Regions from separate parts of the Caulobacter sp. GW821-FHT09H08 genome, predicted to be linked through region 1. Evidence: predicted binding sites of a transcription regulator. Region 1 holds the regulator's gene; the other holds the start of a gene.
What was found. Region 1 encodes LexA, which represses DNA repair genes until DNA is damaged. Its sites were predicted from a motif close to ATGTTCNCNANNTGTTCT; they were not measured.
Positions count from the first base shown of each region.

Region 1 (11,744 bases):
CGGTTTCCAGGGTGGCGGCATCGAAGGCCGGCGCGGCCGCCAGCTGGTCGCGCAAGCGCTTCAGCCGCTCGACCGTTTCCTCGTTCAACTGCTTTTGAGTTTTTTCCTCGAGCGCGAACGGGCGGACCTTCAGTGCGAACGCACAGTGATCGACCAATTCCAGGATGGTCTTGGCGCCTTCCTTCACTTCCGGAACCGTGCGGGCGATGCGTTCGCGGGCGTCGGCGGGCAGGGCCTCACCGCGCTTCTGGGCGGCGTCGAGGGCCAGGTCCGTCAGGCGCGCGTCGTCGGCCTTGCGCAGGTGCTGGGCGTTGATGTGGTTCAGCTTGGCCCAGTCCAGGCGCGCGGGCGCCTTGACCACGTCGGCCACGTCGAACCAGCTGATCGCCTGCTCGTCGTTGAAGACCTCGTCATCGCCATGGCCCCAGCCCAGGCGCGCCAGGTAGTTGCGCATGCCTTCGGGGATGTAGCCCAGGTCGGCGAACTCCCCGACGGCCTGAGCGCCGTGACGCTTGGAAAGCTTGGCGCCGTCCGGGCCGTGGATCAGCGGGATGTGGGCGAAGGCCGGCACGTCCCAGTCCATCGCTTGATAGATCAAGCTCTGGCGGGCGGCGTTGTTCAGGTGGTCGTCGCCCCGGATCACGTGGGTGACGCCCATGTCGTGGTCGTCGACGACCACAGCGAGATTGTAGGTCGGGGCGCCGTCAGCGCGCAGCAGGACCAGATCGTCCAGCTCGATGTTCTTGAAGGTCACCGGGCCCTTCACGAGGTCAGCGACGACCGTTTCGCCCTCCAGCGGACCCTTGAAGCGGATCACGTGCGGGACCGATAGGTCGCCTTCCGGCGCGTCGCGCCAGGGCGAGCGGATGGCGCGGCCTTCGGACCGGGCCTTCTCGCGAGCGACTTCCAGTTCCTCGACGGTCATCCAGCAGCGATAGGCGCGGCCGGCGGCGAGCATTTGCTGCACGGCCTCGACGTGACGCGGGGCGCGGGTGTGCTGGAAGACGACCTCGTCGTCCGATTCCAGGCCCAGCCAGTTCAGGCCTTCGAAGATCGCGGCGACGGCCGCCTCGGTCGAGCGCTCACGATCTGTGTCCTCGACGCGAATAAGGAACTTCCCTCCCGTATGGCGTGCATATAACCAGTTGAACAGCGCCGTGCGGGCGCCGCCGATATGCAGGAAACCGGTGGGCGAGGGGGCGAAGCGCGTGACGACGCCGGAAGGAGTGGGGTTCGACATGGACTTCAGGGCTGTAGGGCGAGGCGCCGGAATGGCGTCGGAAAACGCTGGCCGCGAAGCGGCTTGGGCGGCGCGTCTTAGCACGCCGGTTCGTACATGGACTAGCGGTTTTCCGCATCGCGGCGAACTTGGCGTCGATGTAAAAAATCCAACGGTTTCCGAATGTTAGGTATCGAAGTCGCAGGATCGGCGCCGACGATGTCCGGCGCTGTGATCTCCTGGCGCGCCTTGGGGACGTCGGCCTTGACCGAACTGCGAGTCAATCAGGACCGCGCGTTTCTCTGGACGCCCGTGACGTTCGGTCTGGGCGCGGCCGGATATCTGGAAATGAGCCGGGAGCCATCGCTCTGGGCGCTGGCCGGTGTCGCCCTGGTCTTGGCGGCGGCCTGGTGGACGCTGCGCCTTCGCAACGCCGTGACCCTGGTCGTGGCCTTGGCCAGCCTCGCGGCGTGCGGAGCCGCCGGCGCCTTGGCCGCCAAGGTGCGTAGCGACCGGGTGGCCGCGCCGGTCATGGCCGGCGAGCGCGTCGTGCGCCGTGTCGACGGCTTCGTCGTCGACGTTGTCAGCCCTAGCGCCGGTGGGCCGCGTCTCCTGATCGCGCCGGTCAGGGTTTCTGGACTGGCGCCGGAGCGGACGCCGCGTCGGATCCGGGTGACGATCGGCGAGAACGAGACCCCGGCTCCAGGAGAGACGGTCCACCTCAAGGCCATGCTGGGCCCACCGCCGCCGCCGGCCGCACCCGGCTCCTATGACTTCGCGCGCGACGCCTGGTTCGACAGCATCGGCGGGGTGGGCTTCGTGATCGGCGACATCGACGCTGCGAGGCTCGAGCCGCCGCCCCTCAGGCTGCGCCTTTCCATGGCGGTCAATGCGTTCCGCTGGAGCCTGGCGCAGCGCATCCTGGCCAGGATGGGGCCTTCGAGCGGCGGCATCGGCGCGGCCATGGTCACGGGCCACGAGGCCTGGATCACCGAGCAGCAGACCGAGGCCATGCGCGCGTCAGGCCTGGCGCACATCCTGTCGATCTCGGGCCTGCACATGGCCATTGTCGGCGGCTTCGTGTTCGCGGCGATCCGCCTGGGCGTCGCGGCCTGGCCCTGGCTGGCGCTGCGGGCGCCGGGCAAGAAGATCGCCGCCGTCGCCGGCCTTGTCGCGGTGCTGGGCTACCTGGTCATCTCCGGCGCGCCGCCGCCGGCCGAGCGCGCGGCGATCACGGCCAGCGTCGCCTTCCTGGCCATCCTGTTCGACCGCAGGGCGATCACCCTGCATGGCCTGGCGGTCGCCGCCCTGCTGATCCTGCTCCTGAAGCCCGAGACGGCGGGCGAGCCGGGTTTCCAGATGTCTTTCGCCGCAACGGCCGCGCTGGTGGCCTTGGCCGAAGCCTGGCCTCAGCCGGTGCGCGAGATCTCGACGCCCTGGTGGATCCGCTGGCCGCAGGCGGGCTTCGTCTGGCTGGTCGGCAGCGTCGCCGCCAGCCTCGTGGCGGGCCTGGCGACCGCGCCATTCGCCATGCAGCACTTCAACCGCGTTGCCGTCTGGGGCCTGCCGGCCAATCTGGCGGTCGCGCCGCTATCGTCGTTCGTGATCATGCCGTTCCTGGCGGTCGGCACCTTGCTTGAGTCCTTCGGGCTCGGCGCGCCGTTTCTCAAGGCGGCCGGCTGGGGCATCGACGGCATGGTCGGGATCGCCAACGGCTTCGCGCAAGCGCACGGCGCCCAGCGGATCGTCGCGAGCGCGCCGCCGCAGGTGCTGGTGGTCGCCTTCCTGGGGTTGATGATCCTCTGCCTGTGGCGGGGCCGTCTGCGCTGGATCGGCGCGCCCCTGGCCCTGGCAGTCGCCCTGTGGCCTCGGCCAGCCGCGCCGGACGCCTGGATCGCGAATGACGGCGCCACGGCCGCCGTGCGATCCGGCGACGCGGCCGTCCTGCTGCGCACCGACGCCAAGCGGTTCGGAGCCGAGCTCTGGGCGAGGCGGCGCGGCCTGACGCCGGCGGCCTGGAACCTTTATGCCTGCGACAAGCGCGCTTGTGCGCCGGCTCCGGGCGCTCCGGTGCGGCTGTCGATCGCCTGGTCGCGCAAGACCCCGACGGCCGAGATTCTGTCCAGTCTGTGCGTGCGTAGCGAGGTCGTGGTGATCCGGGGCCCGGCGCCTGACCGGATCCCGCCGCTATGCGCTGACGCGGTGCTGCTGACCGCCGAGGATTTCGCGCGGGGAGGGGCCGCCGAGCTCTATCGACGCCCCGACGGCTGGCGGATCGTCTGGGCCCAGCCCTTGCGCGGCGATCGCCCGTGGAGCCAGACGTTTGAGAGGCGGGCATTTGGGAGCCGCCTGCTGACACCCTATGTCACGACCGACCGCTAAGCGTCGTCATGAGCGCGGAACACCATCGCGCCTCGGAGGAGTAGCCATGTCCAATCCGTTCGCCGCCCGCCGCGCGGCCTTCCGCGCCCTGCATGCCCACGGCTGCTTCGCCCTGCCCAATCCTTGGGACGCCGGCAGCGCCAAGCGCCTGCAGAAGCTGGGTTTCAAGGCCCTGGCCTCGACCAGCGCCGGGGCGGCCTGGGCGATGGGCAAGGACGATGGCCAGATCACCCGCGACGAGGTGATCGAGCACCTGCGTCTCTTGTGCGCGGCCACGGACCTGCCGGTGAACGCCGACTTCGAGGCCGGCTTCGCCGCCACGCCGGAAGGCGTCTTCGAGAGCGTGACCCTGGCCATCGAGGCGGGGGTCTCGGGTCTCTCGATCGAGGATTGGTCGGGTTCGGCGCTTTACGACCTGCCGGTCGCCCTGGAACGCCTCAAGGCCGCCCGCGCCGCCATCGACGCTTCGGGACAGGACGTCATGCTGGTGGGCCGCACCGAAGGCTATCTGCGCGGCAATCGGGCTCTGGCGCCGACGCTGGAGCGGCTGAAGGCCTATGCCGCCGCCGGCGCCGACTGCCTCTACGCGCCGGCCGTGACCGATCCGCAGGAGATCAAAGCCATCGTCGAGGCTGTCGCGCCCAAGCCGGTCAATATCCTTTTCTGGGGGGCGGAGATGTCGGTCGAGAGCCTGGGCGCGCTGGGCGTGCGCCGGGTCAGCACCGGCGCCTCCCTGGCCGCCTCGGCCTGGGCCGGCTTCGACGTCGTCGCCAAGCGTCTGGCGGAGGAGGGGCGGCTAGCTCCCAAGCCATAGAAACGAAGAGGCCCCGATCCTGGGATGAAGATCGGGGCCGAATTTTTAGTCGCTTGGGTCCCCGCTTTCGCGGGATGACCTCAGTGGTACCGGCGGATCAGGCCGACCAGCTTGCCCTGCACCTCGACCTGGTCGGGGCCGAAGATGCGGGTCTCGTATTTCGGATTGGCCGCTTCCAGGGCGATCGAGCCGCCCTTCTTGCGCAGGCGCTTGAGGGTAGCTTCCTCACCCACCAGCGCGACGACGATCTCGCCCGAGGTGGCGGTGTCGCCCTTCTTGATGATGACGTAGTCGCCGTCGAGGATGCCGGCCTCGATCATCGAGTCGCCTTGAACCTCAAGGACATAGTGCTCGCCGTTGCCCAGCATGGCTTCGGGCACCGGCAGGCGCTCGCGCTCGTGCTGGATGGCGTCGATCGGCGTGCCGGCCGCGATCTTGCCCAAGATCGGCAGTTCGCGGCTGTCGTTGGCGGGCGCCGAGGCGACCGGAGCCGGCGGCGGTGCGCCGCCGCCCTCGAAGACCTGCGGGCGGAACGCGCCACGGCCCTTGGGCGGCGCCGCCGTCGTCGCCTGCTGCGGCAGTTTCACGACCTCCAGCGCCCGGGCCCGGTGGGCCAGACGGCGGATGAAGCCGCGCTCCTCCAGCGCCGTGATCAGCCGGTGAATGCCCGACTTCGAGGCCAGATCCAACGCTTCCTTCATCTCGTCGAACGAGGGAGAGACACCGGTCTCCTTGATGCGTTCGTGGATGAACATCAGCAGTTCGTGCTGCTTGCGAGTGAGCATGTCGACCTCGGCTGGAGCGCGGAACAAACCGCAAACCTTTCGAATGTTCTCTAGGCGTTCTTCCTTAATGTCAAGTTGACGATTACCAACGACACAAGTCGTGAACCCAGGCGACTAAAGGGATAGCTTCTCCGCCAACGATGGGACGACGGGCCAACGCGCTTTCGTTCCGGCACGATCGGCGAGACATTCAGGTCCTGGCTCTAACGGATTGATCCTTATGACGATCACGCCCTCGATCCGCTTTGACGACCGTGTGGGGATCACCGATGTCGAACGCGCCAACCTGACCCAGACCATTACGCTGGCGCTCTCGAAGTGGAGCGCGGTGCTGGCCGGCTCGGGGACCGCCAACATCATCGTCGAGGTCATGACCACGACATCCTCGGGCCGCGCCCAGGGCGGTCCGGCGGCCGTCACGACCTCGGCGCGATTCGCCGACGGCCTGATTCTCGCCGAAGGGACGCTGAGCGCGGAACTGCGGTCCGGGACCAATCCGAATGGCAGCGCCGACGATCTGCGCCTGCAGTTCTCGATCGACTACCTGCGCAACGAGCTCTGGTTCGATCCGACACCGGACACGGCCGACGACATCCCGACCAATCGCACCGACGCGCTGAGCGTGATTCTTCACGAACTGGGCCATGGCTTGGCCTTCAGCGGCTATGGCGAGACGCCGACCGATGTCTACCGCTCGCCCTACGACCTCCGGGTCGTGAAACAGGGCGGCGCGCCGTTCTATTCCGGGCCCAATGTTCTGGCCCTGCGTGGCGAGAGCGCACCGCTGACGCCCGGCAACTATAGCCACTACGGCACGTCCGGCGCCTTCCCAGGCGGCGGCGATCCGCTGACGGGCCTGATGAACGGCGTCGCCTACTATCGAGGTTATCGCTATTCCATCGGCGACCTCGACCTGGCGTTCCTGGCCGACGCTGGCCTGGGCACGACGCGCAACGACATCTTCGACCAGACCTGGCTGGCCGACCTTGACGGTGGGGCGGGCGTCGACCTGTTCAAGGCCGACTATAGCGCCCGGAGCGAAGCCCTGCGGATCGTCCGGGACCTGAACGGCGACATCTTCGTTCCCAGCAGCCTGACGAGTCTGGCCGCCGTGCACCTGCGCAACGTCGAGCGGCTGGACGTCAAGTTCGGCTCAGGGGCCGACACCCTGGCTGGCGGCAGCGGCGACGACCGGATCGACGGCGGGGGTGGCGTCGACGTGATGGGCTATGCCGCCGCCTCGACCAATTTCAGCTGGAGCCGCAACGGCGACGGCTCGTGGACGGTCCGCGATCAACGGACGACAGGCGGCGAGGGCGTCGACACGCTGATCAATGTCGAGAGCCTGAAGTTCGCTGACAAGACCGTCTCGCTGCTGCTGTCGGCCTCGCAGGTCGCTGTGGAAGCTATCCTGCGCGGCGGAATCGGCGCCAGCGCCGGCGACCTCGATGCGCGCATCGCGGCCGGGACCCTCTCCCAGGCGGCGGCGATCACCGAGGTGATCCGGGGCGCGGGAGCGACGACCGCGGTCGCGACCCTGGCGTACCAGTTCTTCACCGGAAAGATCCCTGGAAGCGGCGGCGTCGACTACCTGGTTTCGCCGACGGGGCCGAACGCCAACAACCTGAACAGCGGCTACTACCAAAGCTTCAATCTGGAGAACCGCTACATCAACTTCGCGGTCAACCTGGGCAAGCTGGGCGAAGGCAATGCGAAATTCACGGCCGACTACGGGTCGTTGTCGCTGTTCGACGCGACCAGGAAGGCCTATGCGGCGATCTTCGGCGGGACGCCCACCGACGCCAAGATCCACGCCCTGATCGACACCCGCACGGACTATTTCGCGGCCTATGGCGGCGACGGCGCGAACGGGATCGGCACGAAGGCCGCCATGGTGGGGTGGCTGCTCGCCGAGGCGCAGAAAGCCGACCTGGGCGTCATGGTTCGATCCAACGACGCCTGGATGCTGGACCTGTCGGACGGCGCAGCGCCGTTCGCCATCGACATCCTCGATCCAGCGAAGGGCTACTGGAAGGCCGACTTCGTCTTTGGTGGCGCCTAGGCCCGCTTGCGGGCGACGATGATGTCCTGGTCCTGGGTGGGTTCGCGGCGCCAGCCGCCCAGGGCCTGGTTCAGGACGTCTAGGCCCAGGGCGTCGTATTGCGCCAGCACGGGTTCCAGGTCGTAGCCGATCACGGCCTCCGGCAGGTCCGGCGTGGCCGTCCAGCAACCGTCCAGCGGGTAGACGAAGTCGAATACGGCCTTACCCGTCCCGGTGTTGGCGCGGGCCTCATCGTCGATCAGGTACCAGGAGACGATGCTGATAGCGCCGGGCTTGAGCACCCGCGCGATCTCGCGGGCGAACTGGGCCTGGTCGGCGGCCAGCAGGTGGGTGAACACCGAGCCCAGCCAGACATAGTCGAAGCTGTTGTCCGGATAAGGGAAGACATAGGCGCTGGCCGGCTGTGAGCCTTCCGGGTTGTACCGGTCGCTGTGCATGTCGGCGTGGACGAACGCGAAGCGCGGGTCACCGACGGCGATGTTGGCTTTGCACCAGTCGATGGCCTGGGCCATCACGTCGAAGCCGGCATAGCGCCCGTTCTCGTCCAGATACTCGACCAGCGGCGCGGCGGCGCGACCGATGCCGCAGCCGACGTCGAGGATGGCGTGGTGTGGCTGCAGGCCGGCGTCGATGAAGAGGTCCCGGAACTGCTGGCCCACGCGGATGAAGTCGGCGTCGGCGGCGCCGACCAGGTGCCAAAGTTCTGGCGGGGCCTGGAGGGCGTCGGGATCGCTCGGCGCGGCTCCGGCGGCGCTAGGGGCGGGCGTCGGCATCAGCGCACGGCGCAGGCGGCCCAGCACCGGACGCAAGGGCGCGGGCGTGGCGTTGCGCAGAGCCGTGAGGAACGGGCCGTCCCGCATTCGATTCCCTTTCGATCCGAAGCGGGCGGACCCTAGCGACCTGCCAGGTCTCAGCCAACCTTCGGCGCGGGCAACTTGCGGAAGGTGCGGTCCAGGCGCAGGCCGTGGCCGTTCCAGGAGAACAGGATACGCTCGGCGCGCCCCACCAGGTTCTCGGCCGGGATGAAGCCCATGCCCAGCTCCGGCGGCAGATTGGCGTCGCGGGCCACGTCCCACGGGCACGAAGCGTAGCCGCTCGGCGTCGAGCCCGGGTTGAACCGGCTGTCGGCCGAGTTGTCGCGATTGTCGCCCATCACGAAGTAGCAGCCGGCCGGCACGGTATAGACGCCGGTATTGGCCGCCAGGGTGTCGGCGCCGAAGCTGTTGGTGGCGTAGGTCCGGCCGTTGGGCAGGGTTTCGCGCAGATGGCGGACGGGGATCGGATAGGCGCCGGGCGCGCCATCGGCGTCGATGCCCGTCAAGCTCTGGGAAACGGCGACGCCGTTGATGCGCAACTGGCCGCCGCTGACCTGGATGCGGTCGCCGGGCAGGCCGATCACCCGCTTGATCACGTCAGTGCGACCGTCACTGGGCCTCTTGAACACGACGATGTCGCCACGTTCGGGCGCCTGCGCCATCAGGCGGCCATGGCCGACGGGCGGGCTGAGCGGGATCGAGTGGCGGCTCAGGCCGTATGGATACTTGGAGACCAGGATGTAGTCGCCGACCAGCAGAGTCGGCTGCATCGACTCCGAGGGGATCGTGAACGGCTGGCAGAAGACCGTACGCGGGATCAGGAACACCACCAGCACGATGGCGAAGGTCTTGGCCGTCTCGACCAGTCCATGGATCCAGCCGGTCTTCTCGGCGCGCGCTTCGGTCATCGATGTCCCTCCGTCTGGCCATTAGCTAGACGGCGGAGCTTGGCCAAAACGTGGCGCCCTTAGAGGACGGTCTTCCGCTCCGGGTGCCTGGGCGTCACCGGCGCATAGAACGCCGCCAGCACCGCGAGGTCCTTCTCGTAGTCGCCGCTGGGCGTCATCGCCGGGCCAAGGCCTACAACCTTGCGCTCGTAGTCCATGAAGGCGGGCACCATGGGCACGCCGGCCTTCAGGGCGATGTTGTAGAAGCCGGTCTTCCAGCCGGCGGCCTTGCCGCGCGTGCCTTCTGGCGCGATCACCAGCATGAATTCGTCGCGGCGGGCGAACTCGTCGGCCATGGCCTGGACCGTGTCACGCGATTGCGAGCGGTCGATCGGCACGCCGCCCAGGTCCTTCATCATCCGCTCGAACGGCCAGCGGAACAGCGAGGCCTTGCCCATGAAGTTGAGCTTCAGGTTCAGGGCGTCTGCCGCGCCCAGGAAGTAGACGAAGTCCCAGTTGCTGGTGTGCGGGGCGGCGATGATCACGAACTTGCGGGTCGTCGTCGGGGCCGAGCTCTCGATCGTCCAGCCCTCGCGCTTGAAGAAGGCGACGAGGGACCAATTCACCACGCGGGCGACCCAATGCATTCGCGTTTCCTCGCGTGGCGTCCGCCGTCGTCGTGGCGCGGCGGCTGTCTTGTTGAGGCGACTGTGGGCGGGCGAGGAAGAAAACGCCAGACGGCGCGTACCCGATCCGTCGGTCGGTATCCGTCAGCCGATCAGGATCTTGGTGGCCTCGGTGACGTTGGCCTGACGCATCAGGCTTTCGCCGACCAGCATCGCCTTGGCGCCGGTCGCTTCCATCCGCACCACGTCGTCGTGGGTGAAGATGCCGCTCTCCGTGACCAGCAAGGCGTCCTTCGGGGCATGGGCCTGCAGACGCTCGGTCACGGCCAGGTCGACGACAAAGCTCTTCAGGTCGCGGTTGTTGATCCCGACCAGATCCGAGCCCAGGGCGCCGGCGCGGGCCATCTCGGCTTCGTCGTGGACCTCGACCAGGGCGTCCATGCCCAGGCGTTTGGCCTCGCTCATCAGTTCGGCGGCCAGGACGTCGTCGATCATGGCCAGGATGACCAGGATGGCGTCGGCGCCCAGGGCGCGGCTCTCGGCCACCTGCCAGGGATCGACCAGGAAGTCCTTGCGGATGCAGGGCAGGCTGACCGCCCGGCGGGCGTCGATCAGATAGGCGTCGGCGCCCTGGAAGCTGGGGCCGTCGGTCAGGACGGAAAGGCAGGCCGCGCCGCCGGCTTCGTAGTTTCGGGCCAGGGCCGGCGGATCGAAGTCGGCGCGGATCAGGCCCTTGGACGGCGAGGCCTTCTTGATCTCGGCGATCAGGGACAGCTTGCCGGGAGCGTGGCTATTGATCAGGGCCTGCTTGAAGCCGCGAGGCGAGGAGGCGTTCCGAGCGGCGGTCTCGAGGGCGGCCTGGGTGCGGCGACGCTTGCGGTCGACGACCTCCTCACGCTTGTAGGCGGCGATCTTGGCGAGGATGTCGGTCACGCGGAAACTTCCGTATTGGTGGCGGCCACCAGGCCGGCGAGGGCGGCCTTGGCGCGGCCTGCGTCGATGACGTCGGCGGCCAGTTCGATGCCTTCGGCCAGGGTCTCGACCTTGTCGGCCACCAGGAAGGCGGCGGCGGCGTTCAGCAGCACGATGTCGCGATAGGGGCCGAGCTCGCCGTCGAACAGGCGGGTCAGGGCGGCGGCGTTGAACGCCGGATCGCCGCCGGTGATGTCCGACAGCGAGGCGCGCGGCAGGCCGACGGCTTCGGGGGTGATCTTGAACAGGTGCATGCGACCGTCCCGCCATTCGGCGACCTCGGTCTCACCCGTGGTGGTCAGCTCGTCCATGCCCGAGCCGTGCACCGACCAGGCGCGTTCGGCGCCCAGAGCCCCCAGAGCCTTGGCGATCGGCTCGACGAAGCGCGGGGCCGAGACGCCGACAACCTGCCGCTTGGCGCCGGCCGGATTGGTTAGCGGGCCCAGCAGATTGAAGATCGTGCGGAAACCCAGCTGCTGGCGGATCGGCGCGACGTGCTTCATCGCCCCGTGATGCGACTGGGCGAACAGGAAGCAGATGCCGGCCTCGTCCAGGGCTTGGCGCTGCTGCTCGCGCGTGGCGTCGATATTGACGCCCAGGGCGGTCAGAACGTCGGCGGTGCCGGACTTGGAGGTGATGGCGCGGTTGCCGTGCTTGGCGACCTTCAGCCCGCCGCCGGCGGCCACGAAGCCCACGGCGGTGGAGATGTTCAGCGTGTGCAGGCCATCGCCGCCGGTGCCGCAGACGTCGATGACGTCGTACGGGTGCTCCAGCTGAACGGCGGCGCGGCGCATGGCGCGGGCGCAGGCGGCGATCTCGCCCACCGTCTCGCCGCGCAGGCGCATGGCGGTGACGGCGGCGGCGACCTGGGCCGGGGTCGGTTCGCCGCGCAGGCAGGCGGCGAAGAACACCTCGGCGTCGTCGTCGCCCAGGGTCTGGCCGTCGGCCAGCTTGGCCAGCAGCGGCTTGAAAGCGTCGGACATGCGCTGACCCTAGACCCAGGTGGCCGCGTCGCGCTTGACGCCCGACAGGTCCATGAAATTGGCCAGCATCTGGTGACCGCCCTCGGTGGCGATCGATTCCGGGTGGAACTGGACGCCGAACACGGGCCGCGTCTTGTGCTGCACGCCCATGATCTCGCCGTCCTCGGTCCAGGCGGTGACCTCCAGATCGGCCGGCAGG
Region 1 covers NZ_JBWKOC010000002.1:820,787-832,530, reverse strand. Annotated here, with positions in the region: gene gltX (glutamate--tRNA ligase) at 1-1,240, opposite strand, end outside; gene AC07NN_RS08935 (ComEC/Rec2 family competence protein) at 1,403-3,601, shown strand; gene AC07NN_RS08930 (isocitrate lyase/PEP mutase family protein) at 3,648-4,415, shown strand; gene lexA (transcriptional repressor LexA) at 4,496-5,200, opposite strand; gene AC07NN_RS08920 (alkaline metalloproteinase) at 5,421-7,262, shown strand; gene AC07NN_RS08915 (class I SAM-dependent methyltransferase) at 7,259-8,122, opposite strand; gene lepB (signal peptidase I) at 8,173-8,985, opposite strand; gene AC07NN_RS08905 (lysophospholipid acyltransferase family protein) at 9,045-9,611, opposite strand; gene trpC (indole-3-glycerol phosphate synthase TrpC) at 9,735-10,523, opposite strand; gene trpD (anthranilate phosphoribosyltransferase) at 10,520-11,545, opposite strand; gene AC07NN_RS08890 (anthranilate synthase component II) at 11,555-11,744, opposite strand, start outside.

Region 2 (11,744 bases), on a different contig from region 1:
GGCCTGACGCACCAGATGCGCGCGGATGGCTTCCGGAACCGAGCCTTCCGGCGCCAAGGGCGTTCCCTGGTTGGCGATGCAGGTCTCGTAGATCCTCAAATCCTCGTCGGGATCACCGGTCGGATCGGCCACACGGTGAAGCACGCAGCTCGAGGCCACGGGCGAGCCGCCGGCGTCGCGCAGACAGGCCAGGGTGATGCCGTCCAGCACCTCGGCCTTCTGCCGCGCCACGCCGTTGAAGATGCTGAACAGCAAGGTCCCGTGCGCGCGGTCAGCCGCCACGCTGAACAGCTGATGCTGCAGCAGCAGGGCGCCACCCTCGTAGCTGACGCCCTCCACGCCGGTGCGGAACGACAGCAGGCCGTTTTCCGCGCGTTGGATCAGGCAGTGGTCATGCAGGAAACGGCCAGGCAGATCGCTGGACGGGCGGGTCGATCGCCATACGCCCTCATAGGCAGCGCCCCGCGCCGCCGCGCCTTGCAGGGCTTCCTTGAGGATGGCCGGTGGAATCCAGTCGGCGAGAATGTCCGACGACGGTGACGGCGACGTCTCAACGCCAAGCGCGGTGGCCAGGGCGGCGAGGTCGCGATCCCAGTCCAGGAGCGTGAAGCCTGGCCGCCGCTGCGCGATCAGCTCTGTCAGACGCGCCAGGTTGTGCGCCGAAGGGATAACCTTCCCGGAAATCCAGCGCCCGACCAGCGACTTGTCGACCACCAACTCAGCCGCCATCCGCCCCCGGCTCATCGAGAGGGCCTTCAGGGCCAGTTCCAGCTTCGGCGCCAAGCTGTGCATTGGGAAACAGTGATCCACACGCGGCTCGTGTGCAACCAGCGTGCAACCCGGATGCATTTCGCGGACGGCCGCCGCCCGGCGCTGCAACTGAGCGCTCGCGCGCCTTCCCGGCAGAACACAACCAGGGACAACGCGCCTAGGCGCGACACAATCGAAGGAAGCTCAAGATGAAGCGTTCAGTCCTGTTCCCCGCCATCGCCGCCTGCGCGATGCTTAGCGTCACACAAGTCCAGGCCGCGCCGGCCTTCATGAAGTACGATGGCGTGAAGGGCGAAAGCCAGAAGACCAAGGCTCGCCCGTCGGGAGCTCTGAACGTCGCCGCCGGCGATGTGAACGGCGACGGCGCCCGCAAGGGCAAGAAGGACGACCACAAGGAATGGATTCCGGTCGAAAGCGCCCGGGCCAGCCAGGGTAGCGGCGCCGGTGCGGGCAAGGCGACCAATCACGACATCAAGGCGCCGACCGACCAGGCGGGCCTGCTGGTTCCGGCGGTACAGCGAGCCCGGCCGAACTAGCCGGGACCGCTGGCTTCCAGCCTATCGCTGCGGCTCCGACGTCACGCCAGGCCGGCGGGACGTCGGGATCGGCGCGGGTTGAGGGTTGGGTCCCTTGCGAAGCGCCGCCACGTCGGGAAGGCGCGAGCGCCACTCGACCTGATCGCCGGCCATGACGCCCAGCTTCCACGCGCCCCAGACGGCGGCGGCAAGGATGGCCACGACCAACAGGGCCGCCCATAGGCCGCTCCGATCATGATGGGGCGCCGGTTGGTGTCTGGCGTCATGTGCGAGGGTTTTCATGGCGATCCTCAACCCGCCGGCTTAGGCGCTGGCGCGTCAGGCAGCTTGGGCGCCGAAGCGGAGATGTCCACATCGACCTTCTTATGCTGGGTGAACCCGCCGGACATCACGAAGAAGGCGAGCACCGCCACGATGACGACCAGTCCGCCTACGATGAACGCCAAGCCACTATTGCCCCCGCTGCTGGTTCCATCCGCCATGAGAGTCTCCGTGCCTGTCGGCTCTGTTCGTGTTGGCGGATCAACGGCGCGCATGACCGGAGGTTCCGCTTTGCTGGCCTCATCGGGGTCGGTTGGGGCTTAAGCCCGGCGAGGTTTGTGCTACATATGTTCCATGTATCCCGATGACGACTCGGCCTTCCCGGGCGACCTCCCCTCTCCTCGCATCTCCGACCTCGCCCGAGCCCGTCCTCCGGCGAGCGTGAGCGCGCCCGACTATCTGGACGGCCTGAACCCGGAACAGCGCGAGGCGGTCGAGACGACCGAAGGCCCGCTGCTGGTCCTGGCCGGCGCCGGCACCGGCAAGACCCGGGTGCTGACCACGCGCCTCGCCCACATCCTGGCGACCGGCAAGGCCCGCCCGTGGGAGATGCTTGCCGTCACTTTCACCAACAAGGCCGCGCGCGAGATGCGCGAGCGGATCACCCACATCATCGGCCCGGAGGCCGAGGGCCTGCGTTGGCTGGGCACCTTCCACTCGGTGGCCGCCCAGATCCTGCGCCGCCATGCCGAGCTGGTGGGGCTGAAGTCGAACTACACGATCATCGACACCGACGATAACGAGCGGCTGCTGAAGCAGCTGATCGAGGCCGAGAACATCGACGCCAAGCGCTGGACCCCGCGGATCCTGTCGCAGATCATCGACGGCTGGAAGAACCGCGGCTGGACGCCCGATCGCGTCCCGACCAGCGAGGCCGGCGAGTTCGCCAACGGCAAGGGCATCAGCCTCTATCGTCAGTACCAGGAGCGCCTGCGCATCCTGAACGCCTGCGACTTCGGCGACCTGCTGCTGCACAATATCAGCCTGTTCACCGGCCATCCCGACGTGCTGGACGAGTTCCAGCGCCGCTTCAAATACGTGATGGTCGACGAGTACCAGGACACCAACGTCGCCCAATATCTGTGGCTGCGCCTATTGGCCCAGGGCCGCCAGAACGTCTGCTGCGTCGGCGACGACGACCAGTCGATCTATGGCTGGCGCGGGGCCGAGGTGGACAACATCCTGCGCTTCGAGCGCGACTTCCCCGGCGCCAAGGTGGTCCGGTTGGAGTGCAACTACCGCTCGACCGAGCACATCCTGGCTGCGGCCTCGGGCCTGATCACCGCCAACAAGGGCCGCCTGGGCAAGACCCTGTGGACCCCGGCCAAGGGCGGCGAGAAGGTCAAGGTTTCCGGCGTCTGGGACGGCGAGGCCGAGAGCCGCATGATCGCCGACGAGATCGAGCGGGCAAAGAAGGCCGGCCGCAAATACAACCAGATGGCCATTCTGGTGCGCGCCTCGTTCCAGATGCGCGCCTTCGAAGAACGCTTCGTGATGCTGCAGATCCCCTACAAGGTGGTCGGCGGGCCGCGCTTCTTCGAGCGCGCGGAAATCCGCGACGCCCACGCCTATCTGCGCCTGATCCAGTCGCCCGATGACGACCTGGCCTTCGAGCGGATCGTCAACACGCCCAAGCGGGGCATCGGCGACACCTCGGTGCAGAAGCTGCTGCAGATCGCCCGGCTGAACGGGATCTCGACCACCGAAGCGGCGCGCGAGATCATCACCAGCGACGAACTGCCGGCCCGCACCCGCACGGCGCTGTCCAACTTCATCCGCGACCTGGATCGCTGGCGCTCGCTGATCGGCTCAGTGCACCACCAGCGCCTGCTGGAGACGGTGCTGGAGGAGAGCGGCTATACGGACGCCCTGCGCCTGGACAAGGGCCCCACCAGCCAGACCCGCCTGGAGAACCTGAAGGAACTGGTCCAGTCGATGGGCGCCTTCGACACGCTCGAGGCCTATCTGGAGCACGTGTCGCTGGTCATGGATCTGGACCGCGAGGCCACCGGCGACGCCGTCTGGATCATGACCCTGCACTCGGCCAAGGGCCTGGAGTTCCCGCTGGTCTTTCTGCCCGGCTGGGAGGAAGGCGTCTTCCCCAGCCAGCGAAGCATGGACGACAAGGGCGAGAAGGGCCTCGAGGAAGAGCGCCGCCTGGCCTATGTCGGCATCACCCGGGCCCGCGAGGAGGCCCGGATCAGCTTCGTGGCCAACCGTCAGGTCTATGGCCGCTGGACCAGCCAGCTGCCCAGCCGCTTCGTCGACGAACTGCCGATCGCCCACGTCGATGCGGCGTCCGAGACCGGCTACTACGGCGGCGGTCCCGGCATGCAGTCGACGGCCGCCTCGCGCTGGGACGATCCGGGCACGTCCGCCTTCCAGGCCGGCAGCTATGACAGCCCGGGCTGGAAACGGGCCCAGGAACGGACGGCGGGCTTCAGCGATCGCGGAAGTTCGTGGCGCGGAACCCAGGGCGTCCGTTCCGGCTCGTCCGCCCGCTCGGCGCCGATCGAGGGCGAAGGCCGCCTCGTCGCGGTCTCGGCCCCGACCAACAGCGCCTATTCGCGCGGCGACCGCGTGTTCCATGTCAAGTTCGGCTACGGCAAGGTCACGGGCGTCGAGGGCAACAAGCTGACCGTCGCCTTCGACAAGGCCGGCGAGAAGAAGGTCATCGACAGCTTCGTCGAAAAGGCCTGATCGACCGCTCCAGGCGCCATCAGGATGTCGACAAGCCGGCGCCAAAAACGGCGCGCGGTCGATTCAGCGCGCCTGTCATTTGACGTAAGAACTGCCTTACCGAACTGTAATCGGCGACCAATGTTCATTAAAAACTAGACATGTCCGATCTGGACAGAATTTCGAATTTCGAAGTCATTTCAATGACTTGATATTAAACCTGAAGATGCAGAAATCATTACGCTCGCTTACGTGAACAAATTTTCACTACTGCCAGCGGCGCTCGGTGGGTATCGCCCCGGCTCCCCGATGAGGGGAAAAGTTCCAGTAAGAACTGCACACCCATTTTAAGCGAGCTCCCCGAAGAACACCTGACCATGTCGACCAACGCCGTTCCTTTCGCGACGTATCGCTCGGCCCCTCCCCGGGTCGCACCGATGCGCGCCGAACGCCGCTGGTCTGGCGCCTGGTCGTCGGCGATCCGGACGGGTTCTCGCGGCGACGGCCGAACGCAAGCGCGAAGACGAGCGCCGGTCCCGCCAGCCCCCGGAGCGCCAGGCCCCCGACCGCCCCTCGGGGCCTAGGACCACCGGCCGGGCGCTCCGGTCATCCCATCGAACAGGCTCCCGAGGCCAACCGCGCGCCGCGCGGATCGCGGCCGCACGCCTGTTCCACAACAAAACTAGAGATCAGAGAGAAGGAAACGAGATCATGGCTGTCATCCTGGGCACCCCCAACAACGACACCCTCAACGGCACCACCGGCATCGACCAGCTGAACGGCGGCAACGGCAACGACACGCTGAACGGCCTGGAAGGCAACGACACCCTGTACGGCGACGACGGCGCCGACACCCTGAACGGCGGCGATGGCGACGACTACCTGTACGCCGGCGGCGGCAACGACAACGACGGCTACGGCGACGTCCTGAACGGCGGCGCGGGCTTCGACCGCCTGTACGGCGGCGTGGGCGACCACTTCAACGGCGGCGAGCACACCAGCCAAGGCGACTACGCCTACATCAACCTGACGAGCCTGGGCGCGTCGGTGATCGTCGACTTTGGCGCGGCCGGCGTGCAGCAGATCGCGGGCGGCGGCAGCATCGTCAATGTCGAACAGGTCGAGATCTGGTCGGGCTCCGCCGCCGACCGCATCAAGGGCACGTCGACCAACGACAACATCCACGCCGGCGACGGCCATGACGCCATCTATGGCGGCGTGGGCCAGGACTTCATCTATGGCCAGGCCGGCAACGACGTGCTGCGCGGCGAAGCGGGCGAAGACACCCTGCGCGGCGACAGCGGCCACGACCGCCTGATCGGCGGCGACGGTTCGGACACCCTGCAGGGCGATCAGGATCTGGCCAACGTCAATGACGGCCAGGACCAGCTGCAGGGCAATGCCGGCAACGACTACCTGTACGGCAACGGCGGCGACGACATCCTGATCGGCGGCGCGGGCGACGACCAGCTGTACGGCGGCGCAGGCGCCGACCGCTTCGCCTTCTCGGGCGTCGGCCAAGGCACGGATCTGGTCCGCGACTTCTCGAAGACCGAAGACCGCTTCGACCTGGACGGCAAGCAGTTCACCGGCGTCGTCAGCGACGGCAATGGCGGCTCGCGCCTGACCTGGGAAGGCGGCACGATCATCGTCGAAAAGGTCACCGGGACCCTGGCCGAATGGAACAACCTGCTGGTCAAGGGCGCCAACACCCTGGTCCGCCTGTCCGACGCCTTCGACAACCTGCTGCGCTACAGCCCGGCTAGCGACACCGATCGCGCCTACGTCCAAAGCCTGACCGACAAGGTGGCCTCGGGCGAGATGACCGAAGCCAACGCCTTGAAGGCCATCGTCAACATGGCCGACGCCACGGCCGCTGTGGCGACCACGTCCTACCAGTTCTTCACCGGCAAGACCCCGGGCGAAGGCGGCATGGACTATCTGGTGTCGCCGATCGGTCCGAACCCGAACAACCTGAACTCGGCCTACTACCAGACCTTCAACGCCGAGAACCGCTACATCAACTTCGCGGTCAATCTGGGTCGTGACGGCGCGGGCGCGGCTTCGTTCGCCGCCGAGTACGGGACCAAGACCCTGTTCGAGGCCACCCGCACCGCCTACGCCAAGATCTTCGGCGCCACGCCGGACGACGCCAAGGTCCACGCGCTGATCGACACGCGGACCGACTACTTCAACAGCTACGGCAAGACCGATATCGGCGCGAAGGCGGCCATGGTCGGCTGGCTGCTGGCCGAGGCGATGAAGGCCGATGTCGGCCAATACGCCAACGCCAGCAATGCCTACTTCACCGACCTGGCCGACGGCGCGGCCTTCTCGGTCGACCTGATCGCCGTCTACGGCAAGCCCGAATACAATCTCTGACGAGACCGCGCCGATCCCTCAACCGGCGCCCATCGTCCGAGGGCCGCGCTCCGCTCACCCTGGAGCGCGGCCACCTCTTGCGAGCGAGGCCTTCCCCAAGGCCTCGCTTACTTCTTTTCCGGCGTGAGCACGGTTTCCCAGGCTCCGACGCCCACCAGGACCAGACTCGACAGGATCGACAGCACCAGCGGGCTGACATGGCCGGCGACCGGGATCAGCCCCGCCAGAACGGCCATGCCCGCGATGCGCGTCAACGACCAGCGCTTGAACACCGCCAGCTTGAAGACCAGCGCGCCGAACAGGAACAGCGCCGGCCCACCGATGACGGCCGCGGCGGTCTTGAAGTCGGTATGACCCAGCGGGTGGTGGATCACCCACTCGTCCCCGACCGCCGCCACGATGATCCCCGCCACCGGCAGTAGGTGGCTGTAGGTGTAGGCCACCCGCGCGATGGCGCCGGGATTGGACGAATGGGCGATGGCCTCGCTGGCCGCCTCGGCGGTCGACGAGAAATAGATCCACCACATGGCGATGCTGCACACCAGGGCGCTGGCGAAGGCGGCGAAGACCTCGACCGTCCAGGGCAGTCCGACCACGGTCGCGCCGGTGACGATGATCGACTCCCCGAGGGCGATGATCGTGAACAGCGCGCAACGCTCGGCAAGGTGCGCGCCCTCGACCGACCAGTCGTTGGCGCTGGTCTTGCCCAGGCCCGGCGTCCAGAAGCCCAAGGCCGGCGAGACATATTCCAGCCCCATGGCGAGCGCCCAGATCAACAGTCTCGCCTCGCCCTCCGTGAAGGCGCCCACGATCCAGAAGACACCGGACAGCACCAGCCAGAACAGGATGCGGGTGAAGTTCAGCCGATGGGTCGCATCGCTCCAGGTGCTCCACAGGAAGAAGGCCGTCCGCCCCACCTGGATGAAGACATAGGCGGCGGCGAAGACCAGGCCACGCTCGCCGAAGGCGTCGGGGATGGCGGCGGCCAGCACCAGGGCGGCGGCCATCATCACGAACAGCATGATCCGCACCAGCGGCCGCTCGGGATCCAGCCAGTTGGTGACCCAGGCCGTGTAGACCCATGCCCACCAGACGGCCAGCAACAACAGGGCCGCGTGCAGCAGGCCCGGGCCGTCCGGATGGGCCAGCACGGCGTGCGACAGCTGGGTCACCGCGAACACGAAGACGAGGTCGAAGAACAGCTCCACATAGGTGACGCGGGCGTGTTCGCCGCCGTGGCGTTCGCGAAGCAGCTTGGTGGCGCGGTCGGTCATGAATCCCTCTTTCCAGGCAGACTAGAGGAGCCCCGGCGAGTCTCGCGAGCGCCTTTCGCGGGTCGTGGCGAACCAAAGGCGGCCTTCGCGCGCTATCGCGACATGGAAGAGCACCTCACCCGCCTCCTCGAGCACCTGAAGGCCTTCGCCCTCACCCGCCCGATCGCGTATGGCGCGCCGGCCTTCGCCGTGGTTGGGGCCCTGGCGGGCCTGGCCATGCAGACCGGTTCGCAGGACGGGCCGTACACGCCGGAGATGGAGCCGACGGGCGCCTATCAGGAAGCCGTAGCCGAGCCGACCTCCTGGCCGTCCGGCAAGGTCCCCGACTACGTCATCGGCACCGACTTCCTGCGATCGACCCAGCCTCCGCCGCCGATCCAGACGGCGTCCTACGACGTCGGCTATGACGTGCCGCCCGCCCCCGAGGTTCCGCCTTATCAGCCGACCCAGCACGGCCCCGCGACGGCTCCGCCCGATCCGAACAACCCGAACTGGGCGTCGCAGCGCGGCGACATCCTCGACATATCCCTGCCCGAGGATCGCGCGCCACAGCCGGTCCCGATGGTGCTGGCCGACGCGGCCGCGACCGGTATGACGACACGCTAGAGCCTGTCGGTTTCTGATGGGCCATCAGAAGCCGACAAACAGGCTCGCCTCCAAACATCTAGAGCGTGGCAGACGCCGAAACCGCTCACACTTTCGGCTGCCACGCTCTGAGGCTCGCTTTTTCGGTCATCTCGCTCTAGTGGGTGCGCATGACCGACTATACGCCCCAGCAGATCGTCGCCCGCGGCTCGCGCATCGAGGCCGAGACCGCCGCAGACGCCATCGACAACCATCCGGGCCTGGAAGGCGCGACCTACTCGATCCTGGAAGAGGACGAGGACAAGAACATCTGGCGCATCGACGCCTTCCCGACGACCGACGAGGAAGACGAGGGCCTGATGGTCCTGCTCGCCGAATACGACCTGAAGGTCGCGCGCGACACGCTGGCCGACGCCGACTGGCTGGCCATGGCGCTCTCGGGCCTGCCGCCGGTGCGCGCCGGCCGCTTCTTCGTCTACGGCATGCACGATCGCGGCCGCCTGCCGGCCAGCACGGTCAACCTGCGCATCGAGGCCGGCGCGGCCTTCGGCACCGGTCACCACGGCACCACGGTCGGCTGCCTGCAAGCCTATGACCGCCTGATCAAGGCCCGCAAGTTCAACAAGGTGCTGGACGTCGGCGCCGGCACGGGCCTGCTGGCCATCGCCGCCGCCCGCACGGGCAGCAAGCTGGCCGTCGGCACCGACATCGACAAGCCCAGCGTGCGGATCTCCAAGGAGAACGCCCAGGTCAACAAGGCCAACGCCCGCTTCGTCCACGCCTCGGGCCTGTCGAACAAGCTGGTCGCCGAGAATGCGCCCTACGACCTGGTCTTCGCTAACATCCTCGCCCGCCCGCTGATCAGCCTGGCCCAGGACATCAAGCGCGCCCTGGTTCCCGGCGGCACCGTCATCCTGTCGGGCCTGCTGCGCACCCAGGAGCGGATGGTCAAGGCCGCCTACCTCTCGCGCGGCTTCAAGGTCGTGAACCGCATCCACCGCGACGCCTGGGCGACCCTGGTCCTTCAGCGCCCGTAGGAACTTAGGTCTCCCGGGTCACGTTCCTTCAGCTACAGACCTTGAGGCTGGAGGAACCGCCCATGACCTATACCGACCCCAACAACCCGCCGACTGAGCACCGCGTCGAAGTGCGCGAACGCGGCGGCACGACCGGCTGGCTGATCGCCGGCATGATCGCCATCGTCGCTGTCGTCGCCGTCGGCTTCCTGATGATGCGCCCCACCGGTCCTGACCAGAACCAGTTGCTGCAGGCCCAGGAGCAAGGCCGCCAGGCCGGCGTCGTCGAAGGCGCGCAGTCGTCCACCCAGGCCGCGCAGATGGCGGCCGAGAACGCGGCGCGTGACGCCCGCGCGACCGCCGATCAGGTCCGCCGCGACGGCCAGCAGGCCGCCGACAACGCCGCCCAAGCCGCCAAGGATGCCGCCGACCGCGCCGCCGCCAGCCGCAACAACCAGGCCGCCTCACCGGACAACCTGCCGGCTCAGCCGCCCCAGTAACGCGGGAGAAATCCTCCCCTTTCCAGGCCGGGATCGGCGGATTACATCCGAGGCATGCGCCAGACCTTCGATGAATCCACCGACCCGTCCTTTGGACCCAAGCATGTCCCCCTGATTCGCGCCGCCATGGCCGCGCAGGGCCTGGACGGTTTCCTCGTCCCGCACGAGGACGAGCACCAGAACGAATATCTGCCCGCCGCCAATGATCGCCTGGCCTGGGCCAGCGGCTTCACCGGCTCGGCGGGCGCGGGCGTGATCCTGAAGGATCGCGCCGCCGTGTTTGTCGACGGCCGCTACACCCTGCAGGTCCGTGAGCAGGTCGATCAGGGCGTGTTCGAGATCCGCGACCTCGTCGAGGGCGGCGTCCCCGCCTATCTGGAAACCTCCGAAAAAGGCGCGGTGATCGGCTATGACGCCCGCCTGCACAGCCCCTCGGCGCTCGAAGGCCTCAAGGCCGCCGCCACGCGCGCCGGCGCGACGCTGAAGCCCGTCGCCGCCAATCCGATCGACCAGGCCTGGGGCGACGCTCGTCCCGCCCAGCCGATGGCGCCGATCGTGCCGCAGCACGTCGAGTATGCCGGCGAGGAATCCAGCTCCAAGCGCGCCCGCGTCGGCGCGTCGGTCGCCGCGTTCGGCGCGGATGCGACGGTGATCACCGCCCCGGCCTCGATCGCCTGGCTCTTCAACATCCGTGGCGGCGACGTCATCCGCTCGCCTCTGCCGCTATCGCAGGCGATCCTGAACGCCGACGGCACCGCCCGCCTGTTCATCGAGCCGGCCAAGGTCACCGCCGACCTCCCCGCCTGGCTCGGCAACCAGGTCTCGCTGGAGACGCCGGACAAGCTGGAAGCGGCGCTGGGCGACCTGTCGGGCAAGGCCGTGGTCATCGACCCGACCCAGTCCTCGGCTTGGTACTTCGACACCCTGGCCGCCGCTGGCGCCAAGGTGGTGCGGGCGATGGACCCCTGCACCCTGCCGCGCGCCTGCAAGAACGCCGTCGAACTGGATGGCACGCGCGAGGCGCACAAGCGCGATGGCGCGGCCCTGACCCGCTTCCTGCACTGGCTGGCCACCGAGGGTCAGATCAATCCGCCGGACGAGAAGGAAGCCGTCGCCAAGCTGGAAGCCTTCCGCGAGGCCACGGGCGTGCTGAAGGACCTCAGCTTCGACACCATCGGCGCGGCCAACGGCCACGGCGCCCTGCCCCACTATCGCCCGACCGAGCGCTCCAACGAGCGCGCGGCCATGGGCTCGCTGCTGCTGGTCGACAGCGGCGGCCAGTATCTGGACGGCACCACCGATGTCACCCGCACGGTCGCCATCGGCGAGCCGTCGGCCGAGATGGTCAACCGCAACACCCTGGTGCTGAAGGGCCATCTCGCCATCGCTCGCCTGCGCTTCCCGGCCGGCACCACCGGCTCGGCCATCGACGCTCTGGCGCGGATGGCGCTGTGGGCGCACGGCCTGGACTACGACCACGGTACCGGCCACGGCGTCGGCGTCTATCTGGGCGTTCACGAGGGCCCGCAGCGGATCTCCAAGGCCCCGAACACCATCGCCCTGCAGCCCGGCATGATCGTCTCGAACGAGCCGGGGTACTACAAGGACGGCGAGTACGGCATCCGGATCGAGAACCTGGAAATCGTCATGCCGGCCGAACCGGTGAACGGCGGCGACCGC
Region 2 covers NZ_JBWKOC010000003.1:936,481-948,224, reverse strand. Annotated here, with positions in the region: gene AC07NN_RS14075 (helix-turn-helix domain-containing protein) at 1-792, opposite strand, end outside; gene AC07NN_RS14070 (hypothetical protein) at 960-1,307, shown strand; gene AC07NN_RS14065 (hypothetical protein) at 1,329-1,514, opposite strand; gene AC07NN_RS14060 (hypothetical protein) at 1,598-1,753, opposite strand; gene AC07NN_RS14055 (ATP-dependent helicase) at 1,923-4,328, shown strand; gene AC07NN_RS14050 (hypothetical protein) at 5,019-6,689, shown strand; gene AC07NN_RS14045 (low temperature requirement protein A) at 6,797-7,963, opposite strand; gene AC07NN_RS14040 (hypothetical protein) at 8,066-8,569, shown strand; gene AC07NN_RS14035 (50S ribosomal protein L11 methyltransferase) at 8,719-9,585, shown strand; gene AC07NN_RS14030 (hypothetical protein) at 9,648-10,064, shown strand; gene AC07NN_RS14025 (aminopeptidase P family protein) at 10,119-11,744, shown strand, end outside.
Region 2: the regulator LexA is predicted to act here: its motif matches at 1,905-1,922, upstream of AC07NN_RS14055 (ATP-dependent helicase).